Regions from separate parts of the Actinosynnema sp. NPDC059335 genome, predicted to be linked through region 2. Evidence: riboswitches for the same ligand, from Rfam matches in the RefSeq annotation. Region 2 holds a riboswitch; each other region holds the start of a gene.
What was found. A riboswitch is a leader RNA that binds a small molecule or an ion and turns the genes downstream of it on or off. The one in region 2 is predicted to bind S-adenosylmethionine.

Region 1: another riboswitch for S-adenosylmethionine. It lies ahead of thrC (threonine synthase); the one in region 2 lies ahead of ACFXGA_RS22520 (methionine ABC transporter ATP-binding protein).
Region 3: another riboswitch for S-adenosylmethionine. It lies ahead of ACFXGA_RS07210 (aminotransferase class V-fold PLP-dependent enzyme); the one in region 2 lies ahead of ACFXGA_RS22520 (methionine ABC transporter ATP-binding protein).

Annotation. Positions count from the first base shown of each region.
Region 1 covers NZ_JBHYXZ010000057.1:36,135-38,389, forward strand. The annotation lists gene holA (DNA polymerase III subunit delta) at 1-804, opposite strand, end outside; SAM riboswitch class I at 901-1,016, shown strand; gene thrC (threonine synthase) at 1,028-2,255, shown strand, end outside.
Region 2 covers NZ_JBHYXZ010000073.1:1,377-3,631, forward strand. The annotation lists gene ACFXGA_RS22515 (methionine ABC transporter permease) at 1-480, opposite strand, end outside; gene ACFXGA_RS22520 (methionine ABC transporter ATP-binding protein) at 477-1,487, opposite strand; SAM riboswitch class I at 1,691-1,783, opposite strand; gene rsmA (16S rRNA (adenine(1518)-N(6)/adenine(1519)-N(6))-dimethyltransferase RsmA) at 1,870-2,255, opposite strand, start outside.
Region 3 covers NZ_JBHYXZ010000014.1:85,246-87,500, reverse strand. The annotation lists gene ACFXGA_RS07210 (aminotransferase class V-fold PLP-dependent enzyme) at 1-820, opposite strand, end outside; SAM riboswitch class IV at 860-974, opposite strand; gene ACFXGA_RS07205 (potassium/proton antiporter) at 1,042-2,255, opposite strand, start outside.

The DNA.
Region 1 (2,255 bases), on a different contig from region 2:
CATGCCCAGCTCGCTCGCCAGCTTGAACGGGTCGCCCCGACCCACCGCGGACACCCGCGCGATCGTGCGCACCGCGTCGGCCAGCGCGTCGGCGACCAGCACGTGCGGCACGCCGAGCTGGATCGCCCACCGCAGCGCCTCCAGCGCGCCGGCCCGGTCGCCCATCACGGCCTTCTCCGCGACCGCGAACCCGGTCACCTCGGCCCGCCCGCGGTGGTAGCGGCGGACCGCCTCGGCGTCGACCTTGCCGCCGGTGTCGGCGACGAGCTGCGACGCCGCCGCCGCCAGCTCGCGCAGGTCCGACCCGACCGCCTCGATCAGCGCGGCCACGGCCTCCGGGTCGGCCTTGCCGCCGCCCGCCGCCCGGATCTCGTTGCGCACGAACGCTTCCCGGTCCGCCGCCTTGGTGATCCTGGGGCACTCGGTGACCCGCGCGCCCGCCTTGCGCAGCGCCGCGGGCAGCTCCTTGGCCGCCTTGCTCCGCCCGCCGCCACTGTGGACGACCACCAGCGTCACCCCGTCGGCCGGCGCCTTGGCGTAGGCGACGACCGCGTCGGCGATCTCCTTGCCGGCCTCCTGGGCGGCCTCCAGCGCGACCACGCGCCCCTCCGCGAACAGCGACGGGCTCACCAGTTCGGCCAGCTCAGGCGGGGTGAGATCGGTCACGCGGACGCGCGTCAGGTCGGCCTGCGGATCGGCCTGGCGGGCCGCCGCCAGCGCACCGCGCACCGCGCGCTCGACCAGCAACTCCTCCTCGCCGACGACCAGGTGCACGGCGTCGGGCGTGTCAGCGGACGAACTCACGCCGCGATCCTCCCACGGGCCGGCCGACGTCCGGATGGTGGACGTCTCTGGCTGAGGGTCGGGATGGTGACGTAAGTTGAAGCCACAACCGAATACCGCTCATCCAGAGGGGCAGAGGGATCGGCCCGAAGAAGCCCCGGCAACCCGTCGCACAGCGTCCGCTGGCGATCACGGTGCCAATTCCGACCCGCGACGCGCGGGAAAGATGAGGAGATACCTCGCGATGACTGCCGTCAGTGTGCCCTCGGCCACCACCTCCTTCGACCTCGGTCCCGCCCGCGCGCTGTCGTGTCGCGAGTGCGGTCACGAGACGCCGCTCGCCCCCGAATACGCCTGTCTCGAGTGTTTCGGGCCGCTGGAAGTGGCCTACGACTTCGGACGGGTCCGCCGCGAGGACATCGAGGCGGGCCCCCGGTCGATCTGGCGCTACCGCGGCCTGCTCCCCGTGCCCTCCACCGTCGAGTCGCACCCCAACACCAACCCCGGCGGCACCCGCCTGGTCGAGGCCGACCGCCTCGCCAAGGCCCTGGGCGTGCGCAAGGTGTGGGTCAAGGACGACACCGGCAACCCCACCCACTCGTTCAAGGACCGCGTGGTCGGCGTCGCCCTCGCCGCCGCCCGTGAGCTGGGCTTCAAGGTCCTGGCATGTCCCTCCACCGGCAATCTGGCCAACGCCGTGGCCGCCGCGGCGGCCCGCGCGGGCTGGCAGTCGGTCGTGCTCGTGCCGTCCACGCTGGAGCAGGCGAAGATCCTCATGACCGCCGTGTACGGCGGCAACCTGATCACCGTCGACGGCAACTACGACGACGTGAACCGGCTGGCCCAGGAACTGGCCGCCGAGCACGAGGACTGGGCGTTCGTCAACGTCAACGTCCGCCCCTACTACGCCGAGGGCTCCAAGACGCTCGGGTACGAGGTGGCCGAGCAGCTCGGCTGGCGGCTGCCCGACCAGATCGTCGTGCCGATCGCGTCCGGCTCCCAGTTGACCAAGGTGGACAAGGCCTTCCGCGAACTGGGCGAGCTCGACCTGGTCGAGCAGACCCCCTACCGGGTGTTCGGCGCGCAGGCCACCGGCTGCTCCCCCGTCTCGGCCGCCTTCAAGGCGGGCCACGACGTGGTCAGCCCGGTCCGCCCGGACACCATCGCCCGGTCGCTGGCGATCGGCGCCCCGGCCGACGGCCCCTACGTGCTGGACGCCGTCCGCCGCACCAACGGCGCGATCGAGGACGTCACCGACGAAGAGGTCGTCGAGGGCATCCGCCTCCTGGCCCGCACCGAGGGCATCTTCGCCGAGACCGCCGGCGGCGTCACCGTCGCGACCGCGAAGAAGCTCATCGAGACCGGCCAACTCGACCCGGACGGCGAGACGGTGCTCCTCATCACCGGCGACGGCCTCAAGACCCTGGACGCCCTCGGCGACCGCGTCGGCCCCCGCGCCAACGTCCCGCCCT
Region 2 (2,255 bases):
GATCGCGGTCACGCCGACGGCGTTGACCAGCGCGGGCAACGACTCGCGGAGCAGCACGCTGCGCACGATCCGCAGCGTGGACGACCCGGTCGTGACGGCGGCCTCGACCACCGCCACGTGCACCTCGGCCAGCACGTTCTGGACCAGCCTGCCGACGAACGGGATCGCGCCGACGGCCAGCGGCACGATGGCCGCCGTGGGTCCGATGGTGCTGCCGAGCAGCAGCCTGGTCAGCGAGGTGAGCACCACCAGCAGGACCAGGAACGGCATGGAGCGGCCCAGGTCCACGACGAACCCGAGCACTTTGTGGAGCACCGGCCGGGGCTTCAGCCCACCGGGAGCGGTGAGCTGGAGCCAGATGCCGACCGGCGCGCCGAGCAGAACAGCGATCAGGGTGGAGACGACCACCATGTACAACGTCTCGCCGGTGGCGACCAGCACGTCGTCGAACACGGTGGACCAGGGTGTTGCAGACCTCACGCAGCTACTCCCTGCGGACCCGACAGGGTCCGGCGCACGGAGCCGCCCGCTTCCGAGATCCACTCCAGCGCCGAGTCCGCGCGCTCGCCCTTCAGGCCGACGCGGAACCGCGCCACCGGCGTCTCGCCGAGCCGGGTGAGGCCGCCGCCGAGCAGGTTCAGCTCGACGCCGAACCGGCCGGTGGCCTCGGGCAGCAACGCGCCGACCGCGGCGAACCCGACCAGCACGACGTCCGCGACCCGGTCGAACGCGCCCTCCTGCGCCGGGTTCTGGTCCACGGCGGGCAGCAGCGACGCGGCCGTGCGGCTCGTCGCGTCCGACACCAGGTCGAGCACCTTGCCGTGCTCCACCACGCGGCCGTCCTCCAGCACCGCGACGTCGTCGCAGATCCGCCGGACCACGCCCATGTCGTGCGTCACCACGAGCACCGTCACGCCCAGCTCGGCCCGCGCCCGGTCCAGCACGGTGAGCACCGAGCCGGTGGTGTCGGGGTCCAGGGCGGACGTCGGCTCGTCGGCCAGCAGCACCGACGGCGACGCGGCGAGCGCCCGCGCGACCGCGATCCGCTGCCGCTGGCCGCCGGAGAGCTGGTCGGGGTACGAGCCGGCCTTGTCGGTCAGGCCGACCAGGTCCAGCAGCTCGGCCACGCGGGTGCGGCGCTGCGGGCCGGCCACGCCCGCGGCCTCCAGCGGCAGCGCGACGTTGCCCGCCGCGGTGCGCTGGCGCAGCAGCGAATCCCCTTGCGGCACCACGCCGATCTGCCGCCGGGCGGCGCGCAGGGCGGTGCCGTCGAGGGACACGAGGTCGGTGCCGTCGACCCGGATCGCGCCGCTGTCGGGGCGCTCCAGGAGCGCGACGCAGCGGGCCAGCGTCGACTTGCCCGCGCCGCTGGGTCCGACGACGCCGAGGACGGTGCCCGCGGCGACGTCCAGGTTCACGCCGTCCAGCGCGCGAACCTGGCCGGTACTCCCGGGGAAGGTCTTGGTGAGGTTCTCGACAGTGATCACGTTTTCGCTCCACGACTGCATGCGGCGGCGCACGGCTCGGGGCGTGCGCGACCGGCGGCTCAGCTCAGAAGGTGTCCTGAAGAAGGACGCGAGGATTCGAAGGCGCCTAGGTGCTCAGCGGCAGCTGCGACAGCCCGAGGACGTGCGGCGGCCGTGGTCGACGACCCGACGTCGGGTGAGCATTCGCATCCTGGGCACGTGATCCTCCATCGATCCTGGCTGAAGCACCTGCCCCCATGGGGGGGTGGTTGCTGCGGCGTCGTGGAGCCAGGTCTCTCGGCCGCTCGGGATGGCACCACGAGTAGACCCGACGAGGACCGGCTGACGCAAGCCCGAAACAGGATCGTCCGGCAAATCACACTTTCGGCCGAAAGATCATCGACTAGCTATGGGACGCGGCTTCGGCTATCCGGATGAAGTCGCTGACGTCCAATTGTTCGCCGCGCACCGCCGGGTCCACCCCGGCGGCGACGAGCAGCCGCTCCGCCTCGGCCGCCGAACCGGCCCACCCGGACAGCGCGCCGCGCAGCATCTTGCGCCGCTGGGCGAAGGCCGCGTCCACCAACGCGAACAGCCGCTTCGGGTCCACGGCGGACCGCGGCGCGCGGCGGTCGAACGCGACCAGCGCCGAGTCCACGTTGGGCACGGGCCAGAAGACCGAGCGCGGCACCGCGCCCGCGCGGCGGGCGTCGGCGTACCAGGCGAGCTTCACGCTGGGCACGCCGTAGACCTTGCTGCCCGGCGGGGCGGCCATCCGGTCGGCCACCT
Region 3 (2,255 bases), on a different contig from region 2:
CCACGCCCAGCCGGTCCCCGTGGTCGGTGACGCGGGCCGTCGCGCCGCCGCCGACCAGGTAGGGCTCGGCGGCCTGCAACCAGTCGGACCGGCCGACCAGCGCGCCCGCGCCGAACGGCGCGTAGACCTTGTGCCCGGACAGCACGGTGTAGTCCACGTCGAGCGCCCGCACGTCCACCGGCCGGTGCGGCGCGAGCTGGGCGGCGTCGAGGGCGATCCGGGCGCCGTGCCGGCGGGCGACCCGGGCCAGCTCGGCGACCGGCCACACCTCGCCGGTCACGTTGGACGCGCCGGCCACCACGACCAGCCGGGGGCCGACGGGGGCCTCGCGCAGCGCCCGGTCCAGGTCCAGGGTCGCCTGGGCGGGCGAGGCGGGGGCGCGCAGGCGGCGCACGTGCGGACCGCGCCACGGCAGCAGCGCGGCGTGGTGCTCGGTGTCGAACAGGATCACGGCCGTGTGCCGGGGCAGGCTCCTGGCCAGGAGGTTCAACGCGTCGGTGGTGTTGCGGGCGAACACCACGGCGTCGGTGTCGCGGGCGTTGAGGAACCGCCGGACGGACGCGCGGGCCTGCTCGTAGACCTTGGTGCTGACCTGCGAGGCGAAGCCCGCGCCCCGGTGCACGCTCGCGTACCAGGGCAGCACCTCGTCCACCGCGTCGCGCACCTGCTCCAGGCACGGCGCGCTGGCCGCGTGGTCGAGGTTGGCGTACTCGACGCGCTCGCCGGTGACCAGCGGCACGCGCAGCGACGCGCCCACCACCCGCGGCAGCGCCGCCTGCTCGGGGCCGGCAACCGTGGTGCGGGGAACTGCGATCGTCATGACGCCCTCCGGAGGGTCCGGGACCCCGTCACCAGAGGGAGCCCGCGCTTGCCGGACGCCCTGCGCGCCAGGCCAGGTCCTCACCAGGGGCACCCCACCGCGGTTGGAGGGTTGCCGGCCAGCGAGCCTGGGCTTCGCGCTGGCACTCATGACCTTCGCCCCGACGCTAACGCAGCCCGCTCGCTCCCGTCGAGCGGCGTTCACATCCTGGGAGCGGAACGTCAGGGCAGGCCGACGTCGCCCTTCCAGCGGGCGTACCGGCCCGCCCGGTCGACGGCCCGGATGCGCTGCTCGGTCGCCGTGCGCATGGCCTCCGTGCACACCACGAGCAGTTGGTCGTGCTCCTGGAGCCGGGTCGTCGGCTGCGGCGTGAAACCCTGCTCGTCGCGCACGACCAGGCTCACCGAGGACCCCGGCGGCAACCTCAGCTCGGACAGGTAGACGCCGTGCAGCTTGGAGCCGGGCTGGATGCGGACCTGGAGCAGCTCCGCGCCGAGCGCGTCCAGCGCCGACGAGTCCACCTGCACCTCGTGCGCCTCGCCGGACTTGACCAGCCGCAGCCACTTGGCGAGCCACGGCAGGGTGGTGCCCTGGACCACGGTCAGCACGACGACCAGCACGAAGACCGCGTCGACCAGCCGCTGCGCGCCCGGCACCTGGCCGATCAGCGGGATGAGGGCGAACACGATCGGCACGGCGCCGCGCAGCCCGGACCACGACACGAACACCTGTTCCCGCCAGGGCACCCGGAACGGCAGCGAGGCGAAGAACACCGACAGCGGCCGGGCCAGCAGCACCAGCACCGCGCCGGCGACCAGCGCGGGCACCAGCGCGTCGAGCAGCCGGTCGGGCGAGGCGTACAGGCCGAGCAGCACGAACAGCCCGATCTGCGCGACCCAGCCCAGCCCTTCGGCGAACGACAGGGTGTCCGACCGGTGCGGCAGCCGCGCGTTGCCGAGCACCAGCGCGGCGGTGTAGACGGCGAGGAAGCCGGACGCGTGGGCGAGGTCGCCGAAGGTGTAGGCGAGCAGGCAGACGGCGACCGTGGCCAGCGGGTACAGGCCCGTGGCGGGCAGCGCGGCCCGGCGCAGCGCGACGCCGCCGACCCAGCCGAGCGCGATGCCGATCAGCCCGCCGGCGACCAGCTCGTAGACCATCAGCAGCGGCGCGGTCCAGGTGATCGGGTCGGGCGAGGCGAGCAGCACGACGGCGATGTAGACCGGGGCGTCGTTGATGCCGGACTCCAGCTCCAGCGCGCCGATGAGCCGCTTGCCGACCCCGACCCCGCGCAACACGCTGAACACCGCCGCGGCGTCGGTGGACGACAGCACCGCGCCCCACAGCAGCGCCGTGCGCCAGTCCATGTCCAGCAGGAAGTGCAGCGCGAACCCGGTGACCGCGATGCTCACGCCGACGGCCACCGTGGACAGCGTGA